2 regions of the Shewanella sp. S1-49-MNA-CIBAN-0167 genome follow, and region 1 is predicted to be linked to the other one. Evidence: riboswitches for the same ligand, from Rfam matches in the RefSeq annotation. Region 1 holds a riboswitch; the other holds the start of a gene.

Region 1 (7,600 bases):
AAATTGAAGTTAGGCTGAATAAGGAGCAAGCAGGCGATCTTCATGCATTGGCTAACTTTCCCATTATGTTAGCCAATGGGGAGCAGTTGCCTCTGTCGGCGATCGCCAAATTAGAGCATCAACGATCTTATGTCCGTATTCAGCGGATCAATAGCCAACGTTCGGTTACCGTGATGGCCGATGTTGACAACCGCAAGGGTAATTCCACCGAAACATTAGCTAAGATAAAATCCGATTGGCTGCCGCAAGCCACTGAAGATTATCCTGGGGTTAAGGTCGACTTCGAAGGCTCGGCAAAAGAGACTGCGAAGACGGGCGCCTCTCTTGGTAAGGGATTCCTTATCGGAATATTTGGACTTTTTGTCATACTCAGTTTTCAATTCAGGAGTTACCTCGAGCCTGTGGTGGTGATGTTGGCAATACCCTTGTCTTTGATAGGCGTGCTTTGGGGGCATGTGCTACTTGGCTATAACCTATCTATGCCATCGATTATGGGCTTTATCTCCCTTGCAGGCATAGTCGTCAATGACTCTATCTTGCTGGTGCAATATATACGTCATCATGTCGATGAAGGTGATAGCGTTCATGAAGCCGTTGTAAGTGCCAGTCGGGAACGATTTAGGGCGGTATTTTTAACGTCGCTGACGACGGCAGCAGGTCTGTTACCCCTATTGCTCGAAACGAGTCTTCAGGCGCAAGTAGTACAGCCCTTGGTTGTCTCAATCGTATTCGGGATCTTTGCCTCTACCTTGATGGTGTTATTTATTATTCCTTGTGCCTACGCGATTTTGGCTGACTTTGGCTTGGTGAAGAAACATCAAAAAATTTAGCGAGAGGGAGTAAATTACTGCCATTATCTTGTAATGGCAGTGGTCAGATACCCAAACGACCTCGACATGCAGGAGCCAGCATGTCGAGAAGTGACTGCGTTCAAGGTCGTTAATTACTCCTGCATAAACGAGATTGCCATCTTCTGTGGTGGTCTTGGTAACATAGCCGTACTCGTTAACCTCAGCGCAGGAGATAACGGCTTATCCAACAGACCTTTATCCCGCTAACTGCGTTGCATTAACTTGCAATAGGCTCGCTATTGACGGGTCAATGCGCCTTGTTAGTCAAACAAATGACCCGTTTGAGATGAAATAAGCTGCTCACGTTGGCAATTGCCCCGGTGCGTTATTGGTGACTCACGGTGGCATGATGCGCTGCTTAATGGAATATGTGCTTAAGGCTGGCCAATGTAGCGGATTATTCGCTAACCTAGCGATCCCCTATGCTGCTATTATGGTGCTCGATATCTATTGGCTTGATGTCTATTGGCTTGATGTCTATTGGCTTGATGTCTATTGGCTTGACGATATTGATAAGCTTGACTGTTTTCAATCTGTTGTAATGGATAGCAAGGTAGCTAAAGTGAGCATTACATAGGCTTAACGCGTCATATTGATAGTCATAGAATTATCACCATAACGTTATATTAATAGCTTAATAATCATATTGTTATAATCATAGTTTTATATTCATAGCGTTATAATCGACTCATCAGAACCATAGCGCCATAATCATAGTGCCTTTCAAGGTATTGGGAATTGGGATAAGCCCAAACTGTACCCGCAACTGTAGATGGACCAATTAACCATTGGTGCATAAGTCAGATACCAGCTTTGAATTGCCTCAATATCCATGCCTAAGCGGGTGACTTAGGGGAGTTTTTAAATAGATGTATGTGTTAATTAATTGGACATGGCGAGGTCATTTACATGTCTGAATCAGTATTGGATGTCAATCATCTCTTTTGGCAAGTCGATAATAAAACCATTCTAGCTGATATTGATTTCAGTTTGCCTAGAGGCCAAATGCTAGGGCTCATTGGCCCCAATGGTGCGGGTAAGTCGAGTCTGTTACGTTGCTTGTATCGTTATATTGAGCCAACTAGCGGCGATATTGAAATTTTTTCCAAACCCATCAGTGGTTTTTCCTCTAAATCGTTAGCGCAGAGTATTGCTGTGGTGCAACAAGATACCCCGCATTATTTTGATATGACTACTGAGCAGTTAGTGACAATGGGGCTAACACCGCATAAAAACTTGTTTGACCCCAACACAGCGCAAGACCGAGAACGTATTTTAAGTGCATTAACCAAAGTGGGATTGCAGCAAAAAGCGCAGCAACAGTATGAGCTATTATCTGGTGGTGAAAAACAACGTGCACTAATTGCCCGAGCCATTGTGCAACAGCCACATATTCTTATATTAGATGAACCTACCAATCATTTAGATATTCGTTATCAAATTCAAATCCTTGAACTCGTCGTATCACTAGGGATCAGTGTCATTGCTTCTATACATGACCTGAATTTAGCCAGTGCGATGTGCGATAAATTACTGCTACTCGACCAAGGGCGGTTAATTGCTAAAGGTACCCCAACAGAAGTACTCACCGAGCGGCAAATTAGTGAGGTGTTTGGCGTTTGCTGCCACGTCAATGATCATCCACAACATGGTAACCCCCTCATCAGTTATTTCTATGGTTACCAGGCAAGCAAGAAAGGATGCTCTGATCATGATTGATGCATCGCAACGTCGGTATTATGTGTGTTTCAGTTTGTTGGTATTTGCCACGCTACTTACCCCTATTTTTGCGGCCAGTTTTGGTGCAGCCAATATTGATCTTAATGACGTATTGATCATTTTCAATACTTTATGGGGGGGTGACATACCGAGTTCTATTGATGGCAGTGAGCATGCTATCGAGTTGAGCCAACGTATTGTGCTTGAATTACGCTTGCCGCGGATTTTGTTAGCCTTTGTGGCTGGTGCTGGCTTGTCTATCGCGGGCAGCGTATTGCAAACCGTGACCCGTAATCCGCTAGCCGACCCTTACTTATTTGGCATTAGCTCTGGGGCGTCATTTGGTGCTGTGTTGGTGGTGTCATTATTCAGCCAAACAGGCTTGTTTGCGGAGATATTTTCAGGCGCATTGTCGATAAAACCAAGCTTTACGGCACAACCTTGGTGGTCTTGGTCGACATTAAGCATCCCGATTGGGGCATTTATTGGCGCCAGTTTATCGGTATTGATTGTGTTTATATTGTCGGCTTCTGGTCAAAGTAGTCAAGTTGAACGTATGTTGTTGTCTGGTGTGGCGACCTCGTTTCTGTTCGGCGCACTAACTAGTTTGCTGTTGTATTTCTCTAGCCCACAGGCTGCGGCATCAGTGTTATTTTGGAGCTTAGGCAGTTTTGCCAAAGCCAGTTGGTCTAATTTACTATTACCCAGTGTGACGGTTGGTATTAGTTTGTTAATTATGTTGGCGTTTAGACGGCAAATTATGGCGCTAAAAGCGGGTGATGAAACCGCTCACACCTTAGGCATTAATGTCGCTAAATTGCGTTTAAGTATGTTGTTACTGTGTTCACTGATCACCGCGATGTTGGTGGCGACGTGTGGGGGCATTGGTTTTGTGGGGTTGATGATCCCGCACACGGTTAGGCTATTGTTTTCCGGACGTCAGCCGCTGATCTTAACCGCGATGTTGGGGGGATTATTTATGGTGTGGATTGACGTGATAGCGCGATGTATTTTATCGAACCAAGAATTGCCTGTCGGTATTATCACTGCCGCTTTGGGCAGTGTATTTTTCTTGTTTATTTTGCGTCAACGCCGTTAACAGATCTTATTGACTGACAAGTGTCGTTAAGTCGGTTTTGAGCTTGAGATAATTGATTGCCCGATATTATAGCCGCTAACGGGCTAAGCCAATGTTATTGTTCAACGTTTAGGCGCAGGTGCTCAGGCGATACATTTAGCGCCGGCAATGGGCTTGAAAAAGTCGCCTAAGGCGTAGAGCATACTCGTCAGCGGGTGCACGTCTTGTTGGTGCTGGTTGCAATGTCATTGCTTTGGGTAAAATGGTTATAGGCAATACTTGTGCCGCAACTGCGGTAATGTCAGCTATGCTGAATATCATTATTGCGTAATGTGCTGTGTGTTGAACAATATGTTGAGCAGTGTATTGAGCAATGTGTTGAGCAGTGTATTGAGTAATGTGTTAAGCAGTGTATTGAGTAATGTGTTAAGCAGTGTATTAGCAATATGTTGAGCAGTGTATTAAGCAATGTATTGAGTAATGTGTTGAGCAGTGTATTAAGCAATGTATTGAGTAATGTGTTGAGCAGTGTATTGAGCCGTGTATTGGTCGATGCACGGGAATTGATGATGCAACCTAGGACACTAACCCCCGATTAATTAACCAAGCGTTAGACTTACATCGTCATGAGTAAGTCTGTTCATGGGCCATTTTAGCCCTTTAGCTGGCGTTAGAATCGTGTCAATGATTGGGGCGATTTTAGTGGCTAGGGAACAAAAATATGAGTGATGATTGATGGTTTTATCGCTACTGCTGCAGCATGAGTTGCGGTAACATTATTTCCACCATCAAGAGATTATTGAGTCTTTGCTCATCAGTGGCAAGAGCAAGGAAATAAGCTTCTATTACAACAGCTACAAGCTACACTATTGTTGTCGCTGGGATTAAGGCTTGGAGAGGGTACTGGCGCTGCATTGGCGTTAATTCAAGCTACGGTGAATTTTTACAATCAAATGGCCAGTTTCTATGGTGCTGGTGTTAATAATGCGGTTTAAGGGTACAAGATGTCTGGCGAGATAAAGTGGTTGCGGCAGTTGAATCTATTTTTTGTGGCAATGAGTTTTTTTACTCGGATCCCGGTGCCGCCTTGGGTGGTTATCGACAATGATAAGCAGAGCAAGGCCAGCCGATATTTTGGTGTGGTCGGCTTAGTGATTGGCTTAATTTGTGCGCTGTTGTTTTGGTTAGCACAACTCATTTTACCCGCGAGTATCGCTATTTTACTGGCGATGGTGGCGGGTGTGCTAGTCACTGGCGCATTTCATGAAGACGGTTTAGCCGACACCGCCGATGGGTTTGGTGGTGGTAGAACGATTGAAGATAAGCTGCGGATTATGAAAGATTCGCGCTTGGGCAGTTATGGGGCATTATCTCTGGGATTGGTGTTACTACTTAAATGGCAATTGTTGGTAGAGTTAGCTTTATACAGCCCACTGGCGGCGGTCAGCGCACTTGTCGTGGGTCACACCTTAAGTCGAGTCGTGTCGGCGAGCTTAATTTTCAGTGAACAATATGTCCGAAATGAACAGACCAGTAAGTCAATGCCTGTAGCACAAAATCAGCAGCTCAATGACTTGCTTATATTAATTGCTAGCGGTATTTTTGTGTTGTTATGGCTTAATGGCCTAGTGGCATTTGTACTGTTTATTACCTTATGGCTGGTGCGTATTTTGTTAGGCGGATTCTTCCGTAAACAGATTGGAGGCTATACTGGTGACACATTAGGCGCAGCACAGCAAATTAGCGAAGTGTGTTGTTATCTTGTCATTTTAGCGGTGGGATTAAGCTGATGATCCATTTGGTGTTGGGCGGTGCGCGCAGCGGTAAGAGTCAATTTGCAGAGCAATGTGTAGCCGAATACGCTGCTATTGGTTACCAATGCGTGTATTTAGCCACGGCAACGGCGCTAGACAATGAAATGTCGCAGCGTATTGAGCAACATCAGCAATATAGAGTGTCTAGCGCCCATGGCTGGACACTGCATGAACAAGCTTACGATATTGCACAAACCTTGGTGGCAATCGATAAACCCCAGCAAGTGATATTGCTTGATTGTTTGACGTTATTATTAACCAATCATTTATTGTTAGATGATGGTGCCTCGTGGGCTTCTCAAAAATCATTACTCATCGACAGTCTGCCCGCGTTGCAAAGTGAAGTGGTATTAGTCAGCAATGAAGTGGGCTCGGGTATTGTTCCCATGGGCGAGTTAAATCGCCGTTTTGTTGATGAAGCCGGTTGGCTTAACCAATCGATAGCGGCAATATCAGACCAAGTCACTTTGGTGGTTGCGGGCCTGCCTTTGACCTTAAAAGCATAATGTCATTGCCGCATTTTACCCTGCCAACCGCTGACCTATTGTCCGGGGCATTAATGGTGCAAGGCACCACATCTGATGCCGGTAAAAGCACTCTTGTTGCAGGGCTATGTCGCTTATTTGCCCGCCAAGGAGTCAATGTTGCGCCTTTTAAGCCACAAAATATGGCATTAAACAGTGCGGTAACCATTGATGGGGGTGAAATAGGTCGCGCTCAAGCACTGCAAGCCATCGCATGTCAATTACCCCCTCATACCGATTTTAATCCCGTGCTGTTAAAACCCAGCTCTGATACTGGCGCGCAAGTGATTATTCACGGTAAAGCGTTAACCACATTAGAAGCGAAGGCTTTTTTCGGCCCTGAGAGTCGAGGTTATAAAACCTTGGCCTTAGCGGCCGTGATGCAATCATACCGACGCTTACAGCAACAATACTCGCTGGTGGTCATAGAAGGGGCGGGCAGTCCCGCAGAAATCAATTTACGTGATGGCGATATTGCTAATATGGGTTTTGCAGAAGTGGCCGACTGCCCAGTGATTATTATTGCCGATATTGATAAAGGCGGCGTATTTGCCCATTTGGTGGGCACGTTGGCACTGTTAAGTCCGTCTGAACAAGCACGGGTAAAAGGCTTTGTGATTAACCGTTTTCGCGGTGACATCAGCTTATTGCAACCGGGTATTGATTGGCTTGAAGCCTATACCCAAAAACCCGTATTAGGCGTATTACCTTATTTACACGACCTACATTTAGACGCTGAAGATGCGTTAATTGATAGTCCCCAAAATCCGTTATCGGCAACATTGCCTACTACGCAGCGCTTGTCAGTATTGGTGTTAGTGTATCCAAGGATCAGTAATCATACCGACTTTGATCCGCTGCGTTTACACCCGCATATTGATTTTCATTATGTGACTATGCAAAGCGATGCAAGCTCGACGGTATGGCCTAACGCCGATGTCATTATTTTACCAGGCAGTAAAAATGTCCGCGCAGATTTGGCTTTTATGCGTCAACAAGGTTGGGATATTAAACTCAAAACCCATTTACGTTACGGCGGTAAAGTCATCGGGATTTGTGGCGGTTATCAAATGCTCGGTGAGCTAATTGATGACCCTTTAGGCATTGAAGACATTGCCGGTTGCAGCAAAGGATTGGGCTTATTACCTATTACTACCGTATTAACGGTTAGTAAAACCTTAACTCAAGTAAGGGGTCACTTACGCTTACAACACCAGCAGGCAGAGTTTAGTGGGTATGAGATCCATTGTGGTGAGTCTTCACTCACTCAAAGTGATGTAACGCAGCCGCTATCGATTGAACAAGATGCACAGCAGACAATGCCGATCACCAAGCTCGATGGCATGGTGAGCAATGACCAACAAATTTTAGCGACCTATGTGCATGGATTATTCGATCATCCCGCTGCATGCCAACTTATTTTGCAATGGGCAGGCTTAGCGAGTCACCATGCTATTGATATTAACCAAATTCGCGAGCAGCAACTAAATCGTCTTGCCGATGTATTAGAAGCGCATTTGGATATGAATACATTGAAAGGAATAATCTCATGACAACTGATCACCACGACAACGAACAAGCTAGCGCTATTGATGCAAGCAAAGCTGAACGTCA
Region 2 (7,600 bases), on a different contig from region 1:
ATAATGGCAGCGCTAACTTTTGTTGTTGGGCAATGATACGGCGGGCAAATGGACTGTCACGTTCAAAATCATCAGCGGTTAACTGCGACACACGTTCAACAACCTGTTGATTAGCTGCTGCAGCTTTTGCCAAGCGGCGTTGCTGGCAACGATCAATAATCGCTTGGCTAGTTGCTGAACCTTGCCCAACGATTAATTGATAAATTTCGTTAAGTTCAAATAATTTTTGTTTCGCAAAAGCTAATTGGCCAAGTAATGGCGTAATTAATTGGCTTTCAACCTCGACATCCACAGGACAATGCAACAATGAACATGAAGGTGCAATCCACAAACGATCGCCTAACCTGGTCGCTAATTCGGTCACTTTATCAGCAATCAAATCAACATCAGCAGCCCACACATTGCGACCATTAACCACCCCAACAGAAAGTACCTGTTGGCTAAAAAGCGCATTAACAAACACATCAAGCTGTTCTGGCGCGGTGACTAAATCAAGATGTAGCCCCTCAACCGGTAATGCACTCACCAATGCTTGATGATGGGCAATAGAACCGTAATAACTGGCGAGTAAAATATTTAGAGATGCTGGCTTTTGTTGCGCTAACGTTTGATAACTTTGACGAATAGCTTGCTGCCACTCATCGGTTAAGTCTACCGCTAATACCGGTTCATCAAATTGCACCCAACTCACACCTTGGGCTGCAAAACGAGACAAAATTTGCTGATAAGCAACTAGTAACGGTGGTAATAACACCAACTTATTAAACTCAGTGAGGCTTTTAGATAAGTATAAATATGTCACTGGACCGAGCAGCACAGGTTTTGCTTGATGACCTAATTGCTGCGCTTCTGTAACATCATCAAACAGTTGGTCGTAGGCTATTTCGAACGCTTGATCAGCGCTCAATTCTGGCACTTGATAATGGTAGTTAGTATTAAAAAACTTGGTCATTTCTGCCGCACACGCATGTTGGCCGGTTTGCGAACGGCCACGAGCCACGCGAAATAAGGTGTCAATATCGACAGGGGCTTGGCTGCCATCAGCTTGAGTGGCCCGATGACGAGCGGGGATCACATTTAAAGTCGCACTCAGGGTTAACACTTGGTCATAATAAGCAAAATCCCCTATAGGCAGTAATTCAACACCTGCATCTGCTTGCCACTGCCAATGGGTGCGTTTTAATTCACAGGCAACGTTTTTCAACTCCGTTAATGTGGCTTCACTGCGCCAATAGCGCTCTAAAGCAAACTTCAATTCACGCTGACGTCCTATGCGGGGAAATCCTAAACTTGAAATTTTCATACTGTTTACCTTTTCATGGAGCAAAAATTTATCGCCATTTATGCGTAAAATTCACGCAGGCGTCTGGACGTCTAGAAGTTTATTGTGTTACTCTACTGTCAAGCAATCGAATTGATTTCATCAAATAGTTGAGCAAGATTCATGTGGAGAGAAAATGATAGAGCTTAGACACCTTCGTACCTTGATGGCGTTAAAGGAAAGTGGCAGTTTAGCGGGGGCGGCTAAAAAACGATTTGTCACCCAGTCGGCGCTTTCTCATCAAATAAAAGAGTTAGAGACACGGATTAACTCAAGTATTTTTGTTCGTAAGAGTAAGCCGTTAACCTTTACTCATGAAGGCTCGCGTCTGCTGAATTTAGCAGAAGAAATCTTACCGAAAGTGATTGCAACCGAGTCGGATCTTAAACGCGGTTTAGAGGGTGAAAGCCAACAGCTTAAGCTCGGCATTGAATGCCACAGTTGTTTTCGTTGGTTAATGCCCGTTATTGAGCAATTTAAGCAACATGCGCCAGCGGCTCAAATTGATATTTCAAGTCGTCACTTATTTGATTCACTCAATGCATTGCAAACGGGGAGTTTAGACATAGTGCTAACCTCAGATCCAGTGCCGGGACACTGTGTCGCTTACCAGCATCTATTTGATTTTGAAGTTAAATTAATTGTAGCCAGTGATAACACATTAGCGGCACAAGCGTTTGTAACGCCAGCCCAATTGGCAAAGCAAACCTTAATTAGTTACCCCGTGCCGTTAGCGCGTTTAGATATATACAAACACTTTTTAGAGCCCGCTGGTATTGAACCTGGCGAGCAAAAGCAGTGTGATTTAACCTCAATGTTATTGCAGCGTGTTGCCTGTAATGACGGCATAGCAACCCTGCCAACTTGGTCTATCAGAGAAAGTCAGGGGCTGAATCTTACTGCGGTTAAATTAGGGGCAGAAGGACTAAAGCGTCCATTGTTTGGTGCTTATCGCCGCGATGCCACTAATGCAAATTTAATCCAAAAGTGGCTCGAACTTGTAGCAAATGAAGGCATAATACTACAACGGGTTGATCAGTAATTGTCGTTTAGATAACACGCGTCGAAGCACAAGTCCTGGAGAATCAGGGTTTTGTGTTTGGCGTAAGTTATGGGCAATTAAAAATTCATCGCGTAAATCATCATCCAAACCTAATGATTCAAATGCTTCAAGTGATAACTGTTGTTGTTGCTTATCAATCAGTGATTTTATTACTGTCAATGATACGGGCCGAGATAACTCAGCATTTAAATAAGCAAAAGCCGTTAGCGCAATCACCTGACCAAACACACTAAATAGTGCTAATGTTTGCATTTCATCCGCATCAATTTTAGTACCAACACCGATTTTATTATCTTCACGTAACTGTACTATACAATCCATCGCGATCATTTCATTTAAGGCCCAATAGCCTTGGGCTAATTTTTTGTACGGTTCTAAAAGCTCATCAAGCCGTTCTTTAAGATAAAACGAAAACGCATAACGATAGATGTTCACTTGGCCTAAACGGATTAAGGCATCCTTGACACTTCGGCTTTTGGTCGATATCACCCCTGCTGTTTGTGCGGTATTACTGCGCAACAACAAATGGGCTGCCAACGCAGGGTCGGCAGACACTGTGTCGATAACAACTCTAATATCAGCTTCGTTAATCAAGGCTTTTTTTAATGGAAGTAATATGCCACGACGACCAATGACCTGTTCTTCATTGCCAATAATAGCTTGAACTTGAGTAAAAACTTGTTGCTCAAGATTAGTCATATCTATCAATTACCTTTTAAAGAATAAACACGCTATAAATTAATTTAACGATGTATTAAAACGAAAGCCAGTAATAGTTTACTGGCTTTTATGGGTAACTATTTATTAAGCCAAATCATCTAGAAACGATAACCCGCAGTCAGTCTAATTGAGCGACCCGTACCAGAATAATAACCACTGCCAAACGCAGAGTAATAACCAGTACCAACATAGTCTTCATCAAGTAAGTTATCAACACGTAAACTGCCATTCCAACCAGCATGAGCATAGTTTAATGCAAGGTTGGTTAGCACGTAGTGGTCTAACTTATCACCGATATTACTGTTATCGCCTTCCATATAGCGCTCACCCGTATAAACACCTTCAACAAATGCTTGCCAATGATCGGCAAAGTCATAGCTCATGTAAGCCTTACCCGAATGCTTAGCCACCCAAGATAACGCTTTGCCGTCGTTTTCACCTTGAGTGAACTCTGCATCAATATAGTCGTACGAAGCACCTAGCAGCCAGTCATTTGATAACTGCACATCATAAGCCGTACTCACCCCAAAGCGGCGAGATTGATCCGCATTAACGTTAGCACCAAAACCATTCACCCCACCAGGTCCATCAGTACGGCTGGCATCCAAAACAATCTCATTTTCTAACTCAAGTTGATACGCATTGATTTTTAATGTTTGAGTGGCGGTGGTATAATCCCAACCCGCTTCGTAAGAGCGGCCTGTTTGTGGGTCTAAGCCTATTGTGGTCACGGGTGTATAAGCTTGTTCGTCAACTTTTGCAAAGCGGAAGTTATCATTTGCACGTACATAAAAACGATTTTCACTGCTTGGGCGATAATTAAACCCTAACTCAAAGGCATGGGCGTCGTTATCGACTTCAATACGGTTAGGATAAAGTATTTGGTCGTATAAATCGTCAGTCACTTCTGAATAACGCCCCCCGACGACATAGGATAATGTCGTGGTAATAGGTACCGATGCTTGCACATAGGCACTAGTTTGTTGCTGTTTATTATTACGTTGGGTATAAAGCAAATCAAAATCGGCTTCACCTTTACTGACATCAATACCCGCAACAAAATTTAAATCACCGCGATCTAAATGATAATTGGCAGTCGCTTTAGGTGAAAAACTCAATAAGTCACGTTCAATCCGCCCTGCACCACCAAATAACATGCTGGTCGTTAACGAGTCTGAATAGGTTAAATCCGCACCTAAGGCCCAAATGTTATTTAGCTGGTATTGGTATCCGCTACGCAGTGCGGTAGTCATTTCATGACTGAAATCGCCTGCAGAAAAAGATCCAACTTGACGGGGGTCTGCTTCATACTGAGCTAACGTTAATGCACCCGGTGCTTGAAGGTCATTATCAAAGTAATTAACTTCAACAAAAAAGTCTTCGTTAGCGGTTTGATACTGCAAACGACCTAAAATAGAGCTGGTTTCATTATCATTATTATCACGGTAATTGTCGCTTTTGTTATAGCTTGCGGCTAAAAAGTAACGCCATGCGTCGTTAATGGAACCTGAAATATCGCCTTTAGCTTCATAGGTATCAAAACTGCCGCCACTGACTTGTAAGCCACCACTGGTTTCTGTTGGTGCCTTAGTAATGATGTTGATAACGCCGCCAACCGCTTGGTCACCATACAACACCCCTGCACTACCGGATAAAATCTCAACCCGCTCAACTAAGTTAAGCGGAATGGATTCAATACTCGGCGCAGCAATATCAATATTATTCAATCTGCGTCCATCAACTAAAATCAGCGTGTTGTTGGCCGCTTGTGATGCAGAAAATCCGCGCATAGAAAATACGCTACCCGAATTATTATCCGACACCTGAATGCCAGACTGTCCACGTAATAAATCGGTTAAATTGGTGACTCCGCTCATTTGAATATCGGCGGCATCAATAACATTGACGTTGGCCGCAATGTTTAGTGGATTGGCAAGATTACGCCCAATGACCACAATGGTTTCATCCATGCTGATAGCTGAAGACCCGGGGGATGTATCGGTTGACTCTGCCGCAATAGCATTAACCGTTGCCACACTGAAGACAGCACTTAATAGCAGTGCAATTTTTGTTGGTTTAGTACCCATTTACCTTTAACTCCTGAAAGGAAAAATGGGGCAATAGCGCCGTAATATAGATAACCACTGTCGCCCTAATCTCCTGAAAAAAATCGTCAGAATAAGTCAACAAGCAGTATCACATCACATTTCGAGATCTGCCCACCGAAATCATCGAAATCACCTTTAAGGCCGGTCTCCGGACTGAGGTTGTGGCGTTATACCTATGGCATAACCCGCGCGAGTCTAGATGATTAACGCAACCCTGTTGCGCACCTGACTCTCACCAATCACCGTTGCGGGGGCAGTACCAGATTTACACTGGTTTCCCGATTATCTTGCTTTGGTCTATCGATCCACTGCAAGCACCGTAAAGATTGACTAACTAATCTCAACCCGGGCTAATAAGCCGAGTTGAGGTTAACGCTTGAAATAACGTGAGTTGAGGTTCAACCCATCATTAAAAATATCTGTTTCGTTATGCCAGCATTAGCATTTAGTACCATAGTACCGTTTAATTATTGCTGACATCATAAAATAATAACGCAGAGATTATAACGGATCTAAAGGTGAACTTGATACCAACAAAAGAGTAACCTGCAGATTATTCAGCATGTAGAACAGTCAACTTGTTGGTTAGTGGCACCTAAGAGGGTTATCAACCACATGACGCCGCGCTAGGATTCGACGCTAGGGATACGTCATGAAGTCACGATAATTATCGATAGTGATAGGAGTCGTTTCGGTAGTAAACACGTCTGTTCGAATAGATTTATGGATTAGGTAGACATTTTCGTCATCACTTATTACAGAAAAATAGCCCATTTCGCCTTGTGGACGGCTGATATAGGACACATCTTCCACTGCTGAAGTGTCATGAATATTAGGCATACTGGTGCAGCCTAATAAACCATGTACCGCTTCGAGCCCGTCAACTTCAGAACTGCCAAGCTGTTGATAAACAATTTCCCCTTGGCAATGTTGTTGATAAGTCGCCGCCATTGAATCTAAAAAGCGTTCCGGCTCAACATCATTGGCTAACCCTTTGAACCCCTGCATGCAGACTAAACTAGACCAGTCATTTAATGACTCATGGGTTGGAATAAACTCAGCCATCGTCATGTCGCCACGTTTATCACTGAATGCAAGTTTCCAATCTAATGGCGGTAAAAAGCCGAACTTTGCAGACAAGGTTATGAGTTTCTGGACATCATCAGACATCACCATAACACCTGATGACTTATCAACGTCGCCAAATGCCATCTGTGCTGGAGGGGTAGCAGATGCACTACTGGGGAACAGGAACATTATTCCTAAACACCCCGAGCAGCCTATAATTGCAGCAATCTTGTTCATCCAAATGAATCCTTATTTGGTCAAGATAGAGATAAGTTGATCAAAAATCATGCTAATTTAGTACGTCCTATCCTGAACATACAAAAATTGAAACTTATCTATAACCTATACATAGTGGGTAAAATATTAGTTAAGCTCGTCTTCGTCTTCATCTTCATCTTCAGCATCGAACAGCTCTTCTTCGTCGATGGCCGATTCAGCAGCAATAGCAGCCGCTAAGCTTTTAGCTTTAAGGTGCTTCTCAGTTTTACGCTGGTTACGATCAGCTTGCTTAGATAAAAAACCTTGCAGTGCTTGCTCGCCCCATACAATGGCTTCTGCTTCTGATGCAAAACCATCTTGGCTTTTTGATACTATGGTTTTAGTCGATGTCATACGACGAGTGATTTCAGTTTTCCAGGTGTTTTCAATTTGAATAACACGTAAAGCATACTTTTTGCTATCGCTCATAATCTATTCTTTCCTACTTAAGGTATCACAGGCTAAAACCCATGAAATTTCAGCCGCGCAGTGTACTCGAAACACACGAGTTTGGGCAGCTATTTAATGGTTATTTTTGCAGCTTATTTGAAAAACTAACCCAATGGCAAGCTTAATACTGCCAGCGGAAAAACAATGATGGTTAAAATCACGCTGTGGCGCCATTATTGTTTCACTAATTGGTTGGAGCCAACAATCATCATTTCACATTTATGGCAGTCAAAAATCAATTTCAATTTATCTTTACCTACCTCTAAAAACATAGGATCCGCTTTAATACCTTCAACTTCTTTCGGGCATAAATTAAAACTGTAACGCAGACAATGTTTAGTGACCATTAACGGAGCATCATGCAAAACGTTATTTTTCTCATAGGTGTCTTCAATTTGAATCACCCCATGTTGATGGTAAAAAGATTTCGCTTTTTCATTCGCCACATTAGATAAAAAGCTCAGTGCTTTTTGCGGGAAACGTGCTGTTTTATCATGCACCCAGCGCTCTGGTCGTTGGTAACTGGCAACTCTTGCCGTCATTAATGCACTAACGGCATCGCGGCGTAACTCATTAACAACCGAGACGGGTAAAAACCACATCTGCTGCGTG

What was found. Region 1 has a riboswitch for cobalamin ahead of AAEZ00_RS16820 (ABC transporter ATP-binding protein). Riboswitches for the same ligand answer to the same signal wherever they lie in the genome.
Region 2: it holds a riboswitch for cobalamin, as region 1 does, so the genes downstream of both, AAEZ00_RS11510 (TonB-dependent receptor) here and AAEZ00_RS16820 (ABC transporter ATP-binding protein) in region 1, are expected to answer to the same signal.

What each region holds. Positions count from the first base shown of each region.
Region 1 is NZ_JBEOPO010000039.1:27,208-34,807, reverse strand. Features, by position in the region: gene AAEZ00_RS16830 (efflux RND transporter permease subunit) at 1-830, shown strand, start outside; gene AAEZ00_RS16825 (hypothetical protein) at 1,180-1,428, shown strand; cobalamin riboswitch at 1,561-1,681, shown strand; gene AAEZ00_RS16820 (ABC transporter ATP-binding protein) at 1,761-2,570, shown strand; gene AAEZ00_RS16815 (FecCD family ABC transporter permease) at 2,563-3,669, shown strand; gene AAEZ00_RS16810 (hypothetical protein) at 3,911-3,979, shown strand; partial or broken gene AAEZ00_RS16805 (nicotinate-nucleotide--dimethylbenzimidazole phosphoribosyltransferase) at 4,309-4,643, shown strand; gene AAEZ00_RS16800 (adenosylcobinamide-GDP ribazoletransferase) at 4,653-5,438, shown strand; gene cobU (bifunctional adenosylcobinamide kinase/adenosylcobinamide-phosphate guanylyltransferase) at 5,438-5,968, shown strand; gene AAEZ00_RS16790 (cobyric acid synthase) at 5,968-7,539, shown strand; gene cobO (cob(I)yrinic acid a,c-diamide adenosyltransferase) at 7,536-7,600, shown strand, end outside.
Region 2 is NZ_JBEOPO010000021.1:43,959-51,558, forward strand. Features, by position in the region: gene metE (5-methyltetrahydropteroyltriglutamate--homocysteine S-methyltransferase) at 1-1,303, opposite strand, end outside; gene AAEZ00_RS11500 (LysR family transcriptional regulator) at 1,458-2,363, shown strand; gene AAEZ00_RS11505 (HDOD domain-containing protein) at 2,343-3,083, opposite strand; gene AAEZ00_RS11510 (TonB-dependent receptor) at 3,203-5,191, opposite strand; cobalamin riboswitch at 5,335-5,549, opposite strand; gene AAEZ00_RS11515 (hypothetical protein) at 5,852-6,517, opposite strand; gene AAEZ00_RS11520 (DUF3622 domain-containing protein) at 6,644-6,967, opposite strand; gene AAEZ00_RS11525 (peptidase U32 family protein) at 7,162-7,600, opposite strand, start outside.